2 regions of the Caulobacter sp. GW822-FHT01G02 genome follow, and region 1 is predicted to be linked to the other one. Evidence: predicted binding sites of a transcription regulator. Region 1 holds the regulator's gene; the other holds the start of a gene.
What was found. Region 1 encodes LexA, which represses DNA repair genes until DNA is damaged. Its sites were predicted from a motif close to ATGTTCNCNANNTGTTCT; they were not measured.
Positions count from the first base shown of each region.

Region 2: uvrA (excinuclease ABC subunit UvrA) is a predicted target of LexA. The motif match lies at 5,069-5,086, and genes of this name have one in related genera.

Region 1 covers NZ_JBXAON010000002.1:475,741-483,267, forward strand. Annotated here, with positions in the region: gene gltX (glutamate--tRNA ligase) at 1-1,403, opposite strand, end outside; gene AC1RNC_RS07725 (ComEC/Rec2 family competence protein) at 1,566-3,749, shown strand; gene AC1RNC_RS07730 (isocitrate lyase/PEP mutase family protein) at 3,792-4,547, shown strand; gene lexA (transcriptional repressor LexA) at 4,620-5,324, opposite strand; gene AC1RNC_RS07740 (class I SAM-dependent methyltransferase) at 5,496-6,287, opposite strand; gene AC1RNC_RS07745 (lysophospholipid acyltransferase family protein) at 6,365-6,931, opposite strand; gene trpC (indole-3-glycerol phosphate synthase TrpC) at 7,040-7,527, opposite strand, start outside.
Region 2 covers NZ_JBXAON010000006.1:36,886-44,412, reverse strand. Annotated here, with positions in the region: gene AC1RNC_RS17805 (flagellar basal body P-ring protein FlgI) at 1-173, shown strand, start outside; gene AC1RNC_RS17800 (rod-binding protein) at 173-562, shown strand; gene AC1RNC_RS17795 (flagellar basal body protein) at 567-1,016, shown strand; partial or broken gene AC1RNC_RS17790 (hypothetical protein) at 1,027-1,108, shown strand; gene AC1RNC_RS17785 (class I SAM-dependent methyltransferase) at 1,120-1,758, opposite strand; gene AC1RNC_RS17780 (ABC-F family ATP-binding cassette domain-containing protein) at 1,755-3,344, opposite strand; gene AC1RNC_RS17775 (hypothetical protein) at 3,301-3,414, opposite strand; gene AC1RNC_RS17770 (DUF1203 domain-containing protein) at 3,540-4,004, shown strand; gene AC1RNC_RS17765 (hypothetical protein) at 4,014-4,175, opposite strand; gene AC1RNC_RS17760 (hypothetical protein) at 4,285-4,911, opposite strand; gene uvrA (excinuclease ABC subunit UvrA) at 5,164-7,527, shown strand, end outside.

The sequences.
Region 1 (7,527 bases):
TCAAGGCGCCCCAAACTCTCTTCGCGCGAGAGCGCGGCCATGGTCTTGTTCAGATCGGGAGCCTGGGCGCCGCCGGTCAGAATCCCGCGCAGGGCCGGACCGAACTTGCCAAAGCCGACGCCTTCGGATTCCGCGAACGTTTTCAACACGGTTTCCAGCGTCGCCGCGTCGAAGGCTGGGGCGGCGGCCAGCTGATCGCGCAGACGCTTGAGGCGCTCGACGGTTTCTTCGGTCAGCTGCTTTTGGGTTTTCTCTTCGAGCGCGAACGGCCGCGTCTTCAGTGCGAACGCACAGTGGTCGACCAGCTCCAGGATGGTCTTGGCGCCTTCCTTCACTTCCGGGACCGTGCGGGCGATGCGCTCGCGGGCGTCGGCGGGCAGGGGCTCGCCACGCTTCTGGGCGGCGTCCAGCGCCAGGTCCGTCAGGCGCGCGTCGTCGGCCTTGCGCAGGTGCTGGGCGTTGATGTGGTTCAGCTTGGCCCAGTCCAGGCGCGCCGGCGCCTTGACCACGTCGGCGATGTCGAACCAGGCGATCGCCTGCTCGTCGTTGAACACCTCGTCGTCGCCATGGCCCCAGCCCAGGCGCGCCAGGTAGTTGCGCATGCCTTCGGCGATGTAGCCGAGATCGGCGAACTCGCCGACCGCCTGGGCGCCGTGGCGCTTGCTGAGCTTGGCGCCGTCCGGGCCGTGGATCAGCGGGATGTGGGCGAAGGCCGGCAGGTCCCAGTCCATCGCCTGATAGATCAGGCTCTGGCGGGCGGCGTTGTTCAGGTGGTCGTCGCCGCGGATCACGTGGGTGACCCCCATGTCGTGGTCGTCGACCACCACGGCGAGGTTGTAGGTCGGCGCGCCGTCAGCGCGCAGCAGAACGAGATCGTCCAGCTCGATGTTCTTGAACGTCACCGGACCCTTCACGAGGTCGTTGACGACGGTTTCGCCGTCCAGCGGGCCCTTGAAGCGGATCACGTGGGGGACCGACAGGTCGCCTTCGGGCGCATCGCGCCACGGCGAGCGGATGGCCTTGCCTTCGGCGCGGGCCTTCTCGCGGGCGACTTCCAGTTCCTCGACGGTCATCCAGCAGCGATAGGCGCGGCCCTTGGCGAGGAGTTCATGGACCACCTCGACGTGACGCGGGGCGCGGGTGTGCTGGAAGATGACCTCTTCGTCCGATTCCAGGCCCAGCCAGTTCAGGCCCTCGAAGATCGCCGCGACGGCGGCCTCGGTCGAGCGCTCGCGATCAGTGTCCTCGACGCGAACAAGGAACTTCCCTCCCGTATGGCGTGCATATAACCAGTTGAACAGCGCCGTGCGAGCGCCGCCGATATGCAGGAAGCCGGTGGGCGAGGGGGCGAAGCGCGTGACGACGCCCGTCGAAACGGGGCCGGTGGAGGTGGGGTTCGACATGGGCTTCAAAACTGTGGGGCTGGACGCCGAAATGGCGTTGACGAGCACGAACCGCAAGGCGGCTTGGGCGGCGCGTCTTAGCACGCCGCTTCGTGCCGGACCTAGCGGTTTTCCGCGTCGCGGCGAACTTGGATCATCCGTCAAAAGCACAAGGGTTTCCGGATGTTAGGCGTTGAAGCGGCCGAGACGGCGCCGTCGGCGTCCGCGCCCCGCCTGTCATGGTCCGCCGTGAAAGCCGCGCTGCTGACGGAAGGGCGAGTCAATCTGGATCGGGCGTTTCTTTGGACGCCGGTGGCGTTCGGTCTCGGCGCGGCGGCCTACCTGGAGGTTGGCGTTGAACCCTCGCTCTGGATGCTGGCCTTGGCGACCGGATCACTGGCGGCGATCTGGTGGGTCTGTCGGCGCTGGAACGCCCCGCGTGGCCTTGTCGTGCTGGCCAGCCTGGCCGCGTTCGGGGCGGCGGGCGGTCTCGCCGCCAAGATCCGCAACGATCGCGTAGCCGCGCCGCTGATGGCGGGCGAGCGGGTCGTGCGACGAGTAGACGGCTTCGTGGTCGACGTGGTCAGTCCTGGCGCGGGCGGACCGCGCCTGCTGATCGCGCCGGTGGCGGTGTCAGGCCTGCCGCCCGAACGGACACCGCGCCGGATCCGGGTGACGATCGGTGAGAACCAGACGCCAGCGCCGGGCCAGGCCGTGCATCTGCGGGCCATGCTGGGACCGCCGCCGCCGCCGGCCGCGCCGGGGTCCTACGATTTCGGTCGCGACGCCTGGTTCGACTCGATCGGCGGCGTCGGCTTCGTGATCGGCGAACTGGGGACGACGCGGCTGGATCCGCCGCCCTTGAGGTTGCGCCTGACCATGGCGGTCAACGCCTTCCGCTGGAGCCTGGCCCAGCGGATCCTGGCGCGGATGGGCCCCAGCAGCGGCGGCATCGGCGCGGCCATGGTCACCGGCCACGAGGCCTGGATCACCGAGGATCAGACCGAGGCCATGCGCGCCTCGGGCCTGGCGCATATCCTCTCGATCTCGGGCCTGCACATGGCCATCGTCGGCGGCTTCGTGTTCGGCGCCGTGCGGCTGGGCGTCGCCGCCTGGCCGTGGCTGGCCCTGCGGGCGCCGGGCAAGAAGATCGCCGCCATCGCCGGCCTCGCCGCCGTGCTGGGCTACCTGGTCATCTCCGGCGCGCCGCCGCCAGCTGAGCGCTCGGCGATCACGGCGAGCGTCGCCTTCCTGGCCATTCTGTTTGACCGCCGCGCCATCACTCTGCACGGCCTGGCGGTCGCGGCGCTGCTGATCCTCGCCATGAAACCCGAAACAGCCGGCGAACCCGGCTTTCAGATGTCGTTCGCCGCCACCGCCGCCCTGGTGGCCCTGGCCGAAAGCTGGCCTCGGCCGGTGAAGGAGATCTCGACGCCGTGGTGGATCCGCTGGCCGCAGGCGGGACTGACCTGGCTGGCGGCCTCGGTCGCCGCGAGCCTGGTGGCGGGCCTGGCTACCGCGCCCTTCGCCATGCAGCACTTCAATCGCGTCGCCGTCTGGGGCCTGCCGGCCAATCTGGCGGTCGCGCCGCTGTCGTCGTTCGTGATCATGCCGTTCCTGGCGGTCGGGACGCTGCTGGAGCCGTTCGGCCTGGGCGCGCCGTTCCTGGTCCTGGCCGGTTGGGGGATCGACGGCATGGTCGGGATCGCCAGCGGCTTCGCCGACGCTCATGGCGCCCAGCGGATCGTGGCCAGCGCGCCGCCGCAGGTGCTGGTGGTCGCCTTCCTGGGCCTGATGACCCTGTGCCTCTGGCGGGGGCGGTTGCGCTGGATCGGCGCGCCCCTGGCCCTGGCGGTCGCCCTGTGGCCCAGGCCCGCCGCGCCGGACGCCTGGATCGCCGCCGACGGGGCGACCGCCGCCGTCCGCTCGGGCGACGCGGCCGTGCTGTTACGCACCGACGCCAAGCGGTTCGGCGCGGAACTGTGGGCGCGACGGCGTGGCCTGACCCCGGCGACCTGGAGCCTCTATGGCTGCGACAAACGGATCTGCGCGCCGGAGCCGGGCGCGCCCGTACGGCTGTCGCTGGCGTGGAGCCGCAAGACTCCCGACGCCGAGACGCTGGCGGGTCTCTGCGTGCGCAGCGAGGTCGTGGTGATCCGCGCCCCGGCCCCGGCGCGCATGCCGCCATTGTGCGCCGACACCGTGCTGCTGACCGCCGAGGATTTCGCGCGGGGCGGGGCCGCGGAGCTCTATCGCCGGCCCGATGGCTGGCGCATCGTCTGGGCTCAGCCCCTGCGCGGCGACCGGCCGTGGAGTCGTCCAGCGGGGAGCCGCCTGCTGACAGCCGATGTCACCAGCGCCCGTTAAGCCTTGTCGGAGCGCGGGACGCAATCCGCCGGAGGACCTGTCATGTCGAACCCTTTCGTCGCCCGCCGCGCCGCCTTCCGCGCCCTGCACGCCGACGGCTGCTTCGCCCTGCCCAATCCGTGGGATGTCGGCGGCGCCAGGCGTCTGGAAAAGCTCGGTTTCAAGGCCCTGGCCTCGACCAGCGCCGGCATGGCCTGGGCGATGGGCAAGGACGATGGCCAGATCACCCGCGATGAGGTCATCGATCACCTGCGCATGCTGTGCGCCGCCACCGACCTGCCGGTGAACGCCGACTTCGAGAACGGCTTCGCCGACACGCCCGAGGTCGTCGGCGAGAGCGTGACCCTGGCCATCGAGGCCGGCGTCGCGGGCCTGTCGATCGAAGACTGGTCGGGCTCGGCGCTCTACGACCTGCCGGTCGCCGTCGAACGTCTGAAGGCCGCCCGCGCGGCGATCGGCGCCTCGGGCCAGGACGTGATCCTGGTCGGCCGCACCGAGGGTTATCTGCGCGGAAACCGCGACCTCGCCCCGACCCTGGAGCGGCTCAAGGCCTACGCGGAGGCGGGGGCCGACTGTCTCTACGCGCCTGCGGTGACCGATCCGGAAGAGATCCAGGCGATCGTCCAGGCCGTGGCGCCCAAGCCGGTCAATGTGCTGTTCTGGGGGCCTGAGATGTCCGTCGAGAGCCTCGGCGCGCTGGGCGTGCGCCGGGTCAGCACGGGCGGGGCGCTGGCCGCGGCGGCCTGGGCCGGGTTCGACGCCGTCGCCAAGCGGCTGGCGGAGGAGGGGCGGCTGTAAGCGTCACCCGATACGAAAGGACCCCGATCCTCGGATGAAGATCGGGGTCGAATTTCAAGCGCTCGGAAGCGCCTAGTGATACCGGCGGATCAGCCCCACCAGCTTGCCCTGCACCTCGACCTGGTCGGGACCGAAGATGCGGGTCTCGTATTTGGGGTTGGCGGCCTCCAGGGCGATCGAGCCGCCCTTCTTGCGCAGGCGCTTGAGGGTGGCTTCCTCGCCGACCAGGGCGACGACGATCTCGCCCGAGGTGGCGGTGTCGCCTTTCTTGATGATCACGTAGTCGCCGTCGAGGATGCCGGCCTCGATCATCGAGTCGCCTTGCACCTCGAGAACATAGTGCTCGCCATTGCCCAACATGGATTCGGGCACCGGCAGACGTTCGCGCTCGTGCTGGATGGCGTCGATCGGCGTGCCGGCGGCGATCTTGCCCAGGATCGGCAGTTCGCGGCTGTCATTGGCCGGCGCGGCGGATACGGAGGCCGATGACGGCGCGCCGCCGCCTTCGAACACCTGCGGCCGGAAGGCGCCTCGCCCCTTGGGCGGGGCGGCCGTCGTGGCCTGCTGCGGCAGCTTCACCACTTCCAGCGCGCGGGCCCGGTGAGCGAGACGGCGAATGAAGCCACGTTCTTCCAGGGCCGTGATGAGCCGGTGGATGCCCGACTTGGACGCCAGGTCCAGGGCCTCCTTCATCTCGTCGAAGGACGGGGAGACGCCGGTCTCCTTGATCCGCTCGTGGATGAACATCAGCAGTTCGTGCTGCTTGCGGGTGAGCATGTCGACCTCGGCTGGAACGCGGAACAAACCGCAAACCTCGCGAATGTTCTCTAGGCGTTCCGCCTCAAAGTCAAGTCGAGCGTTGCCGCTGGCCAAAAGTCCAGGAAATTCAAAGGCTAGAGCATGAGGTCGCGGAAAAGGCGACCAGAATCAAAAGCTTAACGAAAGCTTTCAGAGGCGCTTGCGGGCGATGATGATGTCCTGGTCCTGCATCGGCTGACGGCGCCAGACGCCGAGGGCCTGGTTCAGGACGTCGAGGTTGAGCGCCTCGTACTGCGCCAGGATCGGCTCCAGGTCATAGCCGATCACCGCCTCCGGCAGGTCCGGCGTCGCGGTCCAGCAACCGTCCAGGGCGTGGACGAAGTCGAAGGCGATCTTGCCGGCGCCGGTATTGGCGCGGGCCTCGTCGTCGATCAGGTACCAGGAGACGATGCTGGTCCCGCCCGGCTTCAGCACCCGGGCGATCTCGCGGGCGAACTGGGCCTGGTCGGCGGCCAGCAGATGGGTGAACACCGAGCCCAGCCAGACATAGTCGAAGCTGGCGTCCGGATAGGGGAAGATGAAGGCGCTGGCCGGTTGCGAGCCGCCCGGATTGTACCGGTCGCTGTGCATGTCGGCATGGGTGAATTCGAAGCGCGGGTCGCCGACGGCGATATTGGCTTTGCACCAGTCGATGGCCTCGGCCATCACGTCGAAGCCGGCATAGCGGCCCGACTCATCCAGATAGTCGACCAGCGGGGCGGCGGCGCGGCCGATGCCGCAGCCGACATCGAGGATGGCGTGATGCGGCTGCAGGCCGGCGGCGACGAACAGTTCCTTGAACTGCTGGCCCACGCGGATGAAGTCGGCGTCGGCCGCGCCGACGAGGTGCCATAGCTCCTGAGGGGCGGCCACGGCGTCGGACGGCGGCGGTGTTGGCGTTGGCGAGAGGGCGCGCCGCAGCTTGGAGAGAAGGGCCCGCATCCGATTCCTTTCAACGAAAGAGCGGCGCGGACCCTAGCGAGCGACCAGGCTTCAGCCAACCCGGCCGTTGATCCACCCTAGGGAATGGTCTTCAGTTCCGGGTGCTTGGGCGTGACGGGCGCATAGAACGCCGCCAGCGTCGCCATGTCCTTCTCATAGTCGCCGCTGGGGATCATCGCCGGACCCAGGCCCACCACCTTGCGCTTGTAGTCCATGAAGCCGGGCACCATCGGCACGCCAGCCTTCAGGGCGATGTTGTAGAAGCCCGTTTTCCAGCCGCCCGCCTTGCCGCGTGTGCCCTCGGGCGCGATCGTCAGCATGAATTCGTCGCGGCGGGCGAACTCGTCGACCATGGCCTGGACCGTATCGCGTGACTGGGAGCGGTCGATCGGCACGCCGCCAAGGTCCTTCATCAGCGTCTCGAACGGCCAGCGGAACAGCGAGGCCTTGCCCATGAAGCTCAGCTTCAAGTTCAGGGCGTCAGCCGCGCCCAGGAAATAGACGAAGTCCCAGTTGCTGGTGTGCGGGGCGGCGATGATCACGAACTTGCGGGTCGTCGTCGGCGCCGAGCCTTCGATCGTCCAGCCCTCGCGCTTGAAAAAGGCGACGAGGGACCAATTCACCACGCGGGCGACCCAATGCATTCGCGCTTCCTCGCGTGGCGTCGCCGGCGTCGCGGCGCGGCGGCTTTCTTGTTGAGGCGACTGTGAGCGGACGAGGCCGAAAACGCCAGATGGCGCGTACCCGATCCTTTAGCCGCGCAGAGCGCGCGTGGCGGCCGTGACGTCGGCCTGACGCATCAGGCTTTCGCCGACCAGCATGGCCTTGGCGCCGGTGGCCTCCATCCGCACCACGTCTTCGTGGGTGAAGATGCCGCTCTCGGTGACCAGCAGGGCGTCGCTCGGCGCCTGCGCCGACAGCCGCTCGGTGACGGCCAGGTCGACGACGAAGCTTTTCAGGTCGCGGTTGTTGATCCCCACCAGGTCCGAGCCCAGGGCGCCGGCGCGGGCCATCTCGGCCTCGTCATGGACCTCCACCAGGGCGTCCATGCCCAGACGCCTGGCCTCGGCCATCAGCTCGGCGGCCAGCACGTCGTCGATCATCGCCAGGATGACCAGGATGGCGTCGGCGCCGAGGGCGCGGCTCTCGGACACCTGCCAGGGGTCCACCAGGAAATCCTTGCGGATGCAGGGCAGGGCGGTCGCCGCGCGAGCATCGATCAGATAGGCGTCGGCGCCCT
Region 2 (7,527 bases), on a different contig from region 1:
TGAATGTCGACGAGGAGAAGGGCAAGAAACTGCTCACCCTGGGCGGCTCGCCGTCGCTCAAGAGCCTGGTCGGCGGCCTCAACGCGCTGGGCGTCACGCCCCGCGACATGATCTCGATCCTGCAGGCCGTGAAGGCCGCGGGCGCCCTGCAAGCCGACATCGAGGTGATGTGATGAGCACGCTGTCGACCATCTCCACCTTCGTCCCGCAGTTCGGCGCGACCGCCGCCACGATCAAGACCGCCGCCAAGGCGGTGCAGAGCGCCGCGAGCACGGCCCAGGGCGCGGTTCAGGACGCCGCCAGCGCGGCCAAGGAGGCCGCCCGGCGCGCCAAGATCGCCGACACGGCCAAGACCTTCGAGTCCTCGTTCATGTCCGTGATGATGCAGCAGATGTTCGAGGGCGTGAAAACCTCCGAACCGTTCGGCGGCGGCAACGGCGAGGAGATGTTCAAGTCGGTCCTGACCGACGCGATGTCGAAGGAAGTGACCAAGGCCGGCGGCATCGGCCTGGCCGCCACGATCCAGCGCGAAATGCTGAAGATGCAAGGTCTGAAGGAGTAACCCCATGGCCATCGCCGCCATCGACGCCGACGATCGCGTCCACCAGCTGACCCTGTTGACCGAGCGCCTGACCGACCTGATCGCCAGGGAGGCCTCGGCCTTCGAAAGCCACCGCCCGCACGAGGCGGCGCAGTATGTCGAAGAGACGGCCAAGCTGGCCAATGTCTACCGGCACGAGTCGATGCGGGTGCGCCACAACCCCGCCCTGCTCGAAAGCGCCCGCCCCGAGCTGCGCCAGCGGCTGATCCGCGCCACCGAGGCTTTCGACGCTGTTCTCGCCCGCCAGGCGCGCGCCGTGAACGCGGCCAAGACGGTCACAGAGGGCCTGGTCCACGCCGTGGCCCAGGAGATCGCCAGCCAGCGCGCCGCCCCGGCCGCCACCTACGGCGCCGGCGGCATGGTCACCGACCGCCCGCAGCACGGCGCGGCGATCACCCTGAACCGCAAGGCCTAGGAACAGAAACCTCGTCCTTCGACAGGCTCAGGATGAGGTTTCCACCGAACGCCAGCACTGATCCTCATCCTGAGCCCGTCGAAGGACGAGGATCACGCTCTGCCTAACCGATGAATTCGAACACCGCCGCCGCTCGCATCGCCCCCTGGGCATCGCCATAGTCGGCGACCGGATACTCGGCCACGACACGCAAGCGTTCGGTGGGCAGAAAGGCCCGGAACGGGTCGCCGATCAGCACCATGATCCCCGCCGCCAGGCACCGCCGCAGGAAGCCCTCGATCCGCTCGGCCAGGTCCGGGTCGTAGAAGAGATCCCCCACCAGCATCAGGTCGACCTCCGGCGGATCGCCACCGGTGATGTCGGACGGCGTCACCTCGACCGCCACGCCGTTGGCGGCGGCGTTCAGGCGCGTGGCGGTCGCGGCATAGGGATCGATGTCGACCGCCCTCACCGTACCCGCGCCCGCCAGGGCGGCGGCGATGGCCACCAGGCCCGAGCCCGCGCCGAGGTCCAGCACGCGCTTACCGGCGACGATCTCCGGATGATCGAGGACGTGTCGCGCCAAAGCCAGGCCGCCGCCCCACGGCCGCGCCCAGTAGGGCGAGCCGAAGTCCGGATCGGCCTCGGCCAGCCGCGTCAGGCCGCTGCGCGGCCCCGCGCGATGCAGGCGGATCTCCGGGACGCCTGGCGCGGGCTCCAGCGGCAGACGGCCCAGGATGAAGGCTTCGAGATCGGTCGTCATGGCTCGCCGCCCAAGCTTATCGTTCTCTCGACGCCGATCGCATCCAGGAAATCGGCGTCGTGGCTGACCACCAGCAGCGCCCCGTCATAGCCCGACAGCGCCGCCTCGACGGCTTCGATCGAGGCCAGGTCCAGGTGATTGGTCGGCTCGTCCAGGATCAGCAGTTGCGGCGGGACGGCGGCGCAGAGCACGCAGGCCAGAGCCGCCCGCAGGCGCTCGCCGCCGCTCAGGGTCCCCGCGACCTGATGCGCCGCGGTGTTGCGGAACAGGAACCGCGCCAGCGCCGCATGGGCGTCGTTCTGGCTCGCGGCCGGGTTCAGGCGGCGGAAGTTCTCCAGGATGGTCTCGCCGTCGGCCAGCAGCGCCGCCCGCTGATCAAGCAGAGCGAACGGTACGGACAGCTTCACCGCCCCCGCCGCCGGCGCCAACGCGCCGGTGGCCAGCCGGATCAGGGTCGTCTTGCCCGTCCCGTTCGGTCCGGAGATCGCCACCCGCTCGGGCCCGGCGATGCGAAACGACAGGTCTTCGATCACCGGCGTTCCGTCCGGCCAGCCGAAGGTCACCGCCTCGAAAGCCAGCACGCCGCGCCCTTCCGACAGGCCTGACGACGGCAGGTCGAAGCCCAGGGTCCGGGCGCGCTCGACGCGGGCCTCGGCCGAGACCTTGGCCTGGGCCGCCTCGGCCGTCAGCCTGTCGGCGAGCTTACCCTCGCGCGCGCCGCTGTTCTCGGCCCGCTCGGCCATCATGCCCAGCACGATCTTCGGCGTCCCGCCCCGGTCCGCGAACTTGCGGCTGGCGGCGTCCCGGCGCTCCTTGCGCTCGCGGGCCACTTGGGCCTCGCGGGCGACGCGGCGGACCTCCTTCTCGGCGTGGTCGAGGTCGCGCTGGGCGGCCTGCGCCGCCTCGGCCTTGCGTTCGGCATAGAGGTCCCAGCCGCCGCCGTAGGACCGCGCGCCCAGCGACGACAGCTCGACGATCCGGTCCATGCCGCGCAGCAGGCCCCGGTCGTGGCTGACCACCACCGCCCCGCCACGCCAGCGGGCCAGCACCTTGCCGACGGTCCCCCGCGCCTCGGTGTCGAGATTGTTGGTCGGCTCATCAAGCAAGAGAACGTCGGGCCGGGCGATCAGCAGTCGCGCGAGGCCGGCGCGCGTCGCCTGCCCACCCGACAGCGCCGCCGCCGGTCGCTCGGGGTCGAAGCCCGCCAGGCCGACATCGGCCAGCGCCTGATCCAGCCGCGCCGGCAGATCCCAGTCCGCTTCGGCCAGGTCGACCTCGTCGCCCTCCCCGCGTTCGATGCGCGACAGGCGATCCCAGGCCTCGCCGACACCCAACAGGTCGGCCAGTCGCGCCCCCGGCGAGACGTCTGGCGCTTGATCGAGGGTCGCGACAGTCCCCGCCCGCGTGACCGTCCCGGTCAGCGGCGCGCGTGCGCCGGCGATCAAAGCCAGCAAGGTGCTCTTGCCGACGCCGTTGCGCCCGACGAGACCGATCCGCTCGGTCCCGATCGCCAGGTTCAGATTTTCGAAAAGAAGCCTGCCGTCAGGCGTGGCGGCGGAAACGGCGTCCAGAGTGACGAAGGACATGCGAACCCACGGTCAGGGAAACGGGAAGGACGAAGCGGTCTTCCGTCTTGCTGATCATGGGAGCCTCCATCGGATGGGAAGGGGCGGCTTTTACGCTCGCGAACGAAGTTCGGCAAGCTGGACCGCCGTCGCAAGGATCGGGTGTCGTTCTTCGACGGCTGGCGCGACAACGCGGACAACCCCGAGGAGTTTTCCATGGCCTACACCGTCACCAGCCTGTCCGCCGAACCGTTCGCCCCGCTGTTCGCGATGGACGACGAAGCCTTGGCCTCGCGCGGCGCCCGTCGCGTCGTCGCCGATGCGCCGCTGGGCTTTCCCTGCCGGGTCAGCCTGGATGACGCGGAGCCGGGCGAAACCCTGATCCTGGTCAATTACGAGCACCAGAGCGCCTCGACGCCGTTCCGCGCCAGTCACGCCATCTTCGTGCGCGAGGGCGTCGAACCCGTCGCCGCGATCGACGAAATGCCCCCCGCCCTGCGCCGCCGCCTGCTGTCGCTGCGGGCCTTCGACGCCGACGGCATGATGATCGCCGCCGACATCGTCGAGGGCGCCCAGGCGCAAGGCCTGATCGAAAGGATGTTCGAGGATCCGCGGATCGCCTATCTGCACGCCCACTACGCCAAGTGGGGTTGCTACGCGGCGCGGATAGACCGCGCCTGAGGCCAGGTTCTAGGTTGGCGCCATCTCGCGCAGGACCCAGACCAGCGAGCCGATCCCGGCGCAGAAGACCATCATGTCGATGACGATCGAGCGCGGCTTGGGCGCCTTCAGCGCGTCGAACGCCTCCTGCTTGGCGTCCAGCTTGGCGTTCCCGGCCTCTTTCTTGGCCATGGCTCATTCCTTCGTAGGGTCGAGCTTCGGCCCGAACCTGCGCTTTTAATCATGCGTGGACTGAAGAACCCGCTTCCAAACAGGGTTGAGGGAATCCCAACGGCGCCGCTCAGAAGCAGCCGCCCTCGCGCATCGACGGCATAGGCGGGGGATCCGCGCCGGGCTGAGTGCGGATGGTGCGATAGGTGCGGCAGCGTTCCTGGCGGAGTGTCTGCTTGTTCTCGAACTTCGGTTCCCTTTGCCAGACCTCGCGCCCGTCGGTCGGGCCGATGAACGTGCCGGGCGGCTTGGGAACACCGCCATAGCAGCGCTCCTTCTCCTCCGGGGTCATGTGCTCGTTGCTGAGCCCCCTGCACGCCCGGTGGTAGCGGCCCCAGCCATAGTCCGGATTGCCCTCGGTCAGCCGCCATTGCTCGACGGCCTTCGGATCGACCGTCCAGGCGGGCTCGATCGCGGGGGAGCCCGTGGCGCGCGGTCCGGTGAGTTGCCCCGTCGCCCCGTCCGGCGCGGCCGACGGCGTCTCTTTTGCGGGAGCAGCGCTCCGGGAGGCCGCCCGCCCGCTCAGCGGTAGGGATCGCGGCCTCTGCCGATCGAACCGCTCCAGGTCCACGACGATCACCGTCGGCTCCTCAACGACCGGCGCCGTGTCCTCGACCAGCACCAGGGCGGCCAGGATCAGGCTATTGATCAGGACGCCGCCCGACACGGCGATCCAGCGTCGCCCTCCCCGCAACATTTCCGCCCCCTGGCCGCCACCTCTGGTTAAGCTGAGTGGCAGCACGCGCGCCGCTGGCGCCGTTTTCGAGGCGGTGGCGTGTTCAATCAGCGCCCATCGAAGAGTCGCCCTGCTGACATCCGCTGTCAGCAGCAGCGCCACGGCGCGTGCGCGACATTTGTTCGCATGTTGTTCTTGTGTTAATTCGCGCGTCGAGCCCTACATATAGCCGCTGCGCCGCGACCAATGTCGCGGCCCAACGTTCCGGAAAACATGGCTGAGCAACTGAACTTCATCCGCGTTCGCGGCGCCCGTGAGCACAATCTGAAGAACGTCAGCGTCGATATCCCGCGTGGCGAGCTGGTCGTGCTGACCGGCCTGTCGGGCTCGGGCAAGTCGTCCCTGGCCTTCGACACGATCTATGCCGAGGGCCAACGTCGCTATGTGGAAAGCCTGTCGGCCTACGCCCGTCAGTTCCTTGAGCTGATGAGCAAGCCCGATGTCGATCTGATCGAGGGCCTGTCGCCCGCGATCTCGATCGAGCAGAAGACCACCAGCCGCAACCCGCGCTCGACCGTCGGCACGGTGACCGAGATCCACGACTACATGCGCCTGCTGTGGGCGCGGGTCGGGGTGCCGTACTCGCCCGCCACCGGCCTGCCGATCGAGAGCCAGACCATCAGCCAGATGGTCGACAAGATCACCGCCCTGCCCGAAGGCACGCGTCTCTACCTGCTGGCCCCGGTCGTTCGCGACCGCAAGGGCGAGTACCGGAAGGAGATCGCCGAGTGGCAGAAGGCCGGCTTCCAGCGGCTGAAGATCGACGGCGAATACTATCCGATCGAGGACGCCCCGGTCCTCGACAAGAAGTTCAAGCACGACATCGACGTGGTCGTGGACCGCGTGGTGACCAAGCCCGACATGGAGCAGCGCCTGGCGGACTCCATCGAGCAGGCCCTACGGTTGGCCGATGGCCTGGCCGTCGCCGAGTTCGCCAATATCGAGGAAGGCGAGAAGGAGCCGCGGCGCATCCTGTTCTCGGAACGCTTCGCCTGTCCGGTCAGCGGCTTCACGATCGCCGAGATCGAGCCGCGCCTGTTCTCGTTCAACAATCCGGCCGGCGCCTGCCCGGTCTGCGACGGCCTGGGCGCCAAGCTGGCCTTCGACGCCGACCTGGTGATCCCCGACAAGGACAAGAGCCTGCACAAGGGCGCGGTCGCCCCGTGGGCCAAGGGCCCTTCCCCGCTCTACACCCAGACCCTGCAGGCCCTGGCGCGCCACTACGGCTTCTCGATGGATGACGCCTGGTACAAGCTGTCGCCTGACGCGCGTGACGTGGTGCTGAACGGGTCCAAGGGGACCAAGATCAAGTTCATCTACGACGACAACGCCCGCAAGTATGAGGTCGAGAAGCCCTTCGAAGGCGTGCTGCCGAACCTGGAACGCCGCTGGCGTGAGACGGACAGCAGCTGGGTGCGCGAGGAGCTGGGCCGCTATCAGTCCGACACCCCCTGCGAGACCTGCCACGGCAAGCGCCTGAAACCCGAAGCCCTGGCCGTCAAGATCGACGCCATGGACATCGCCGAGGTCTCGATGCTGGCCATCCGTCCGGCGCGCGACTGGTTCGCGAGCCTGGAAGGCAAGCTGACCGACAAGCAGATGGAGATCGCCCGGCGGATCCTGAAGGAGATCAACGATCGCCTGCGGTTCCTGGTCGATGTCGGTCTCGACTACCTCAACCTGTCCCGCGGCTCGGGCACCCTGTCGGGCGGCGAGAGCCAGCGCATCCGCCTGGCCAGCCAGATCGGCTCGGGCCTGACCGGCGTGCTGTACGTGCTGGACGAGCCGTCGATCGGCCTGCACCAGCGCGACAACACCCGCCTGCTGACCTCGCTGCAAGGCCTGCGCGATCTGGGCAACTCCGTGCTAGTTGTCGAGCACGACGAGGAGGCCATCCTCACCGCCGACTACGTGATCGACATGGGTCCGGCCGCCGGCGTCCACGGCGGCGAGATCATCGCCGAGGGCAAGCCGGCCGACATCATGGCCAACCCCAAGAGCATCACCGGCCAGTACCTGACCGGCGCGCGCGAGATCGAGGTCCCCGAACAGCGCCGGCCGATCAACAAGAAGAAGGTGCTGAAGGTCATCGGCGCCACCGGCAACAACCTGAAGAACGTCACGGCCGAGATCCCCGTGGGGACCTTCACCTGCGTCACGGGCGTGTCGGGCGGCGGCAAGTCGACCTTCACGATCGAGACGCTCTACAAGGCCGCCGCGCGCCGGCTGAACAACGCCAGCGACGCCCCCGCTCCGCACGAGCGGATCGAGGGGCTGGAGCAGTTCGACAAGGTCATCGACATCGACCAGAGCCCGATCGGCCGCACCCCGCGCTCGAACCCTGCGACCTATACCGGCGCCTTCGGTCCGATCCGCGACTGGTTCGCCGGCCTGCCGGAGAGCAAGGCGCGGGGCTATGGCCCGGGTCGCTTCAGCTTCAACGTCAAGGGCGGCCGCTGCGAGGCCTGCCAGGGCGACGGTGTCATCAAGATCGAGATGCACTTCCTGCCGGACGTCTACGTCACCTGCGATATCTGCAAGGGCAAGCGCTACAACCGCGAGACCCTGGACGTGCTG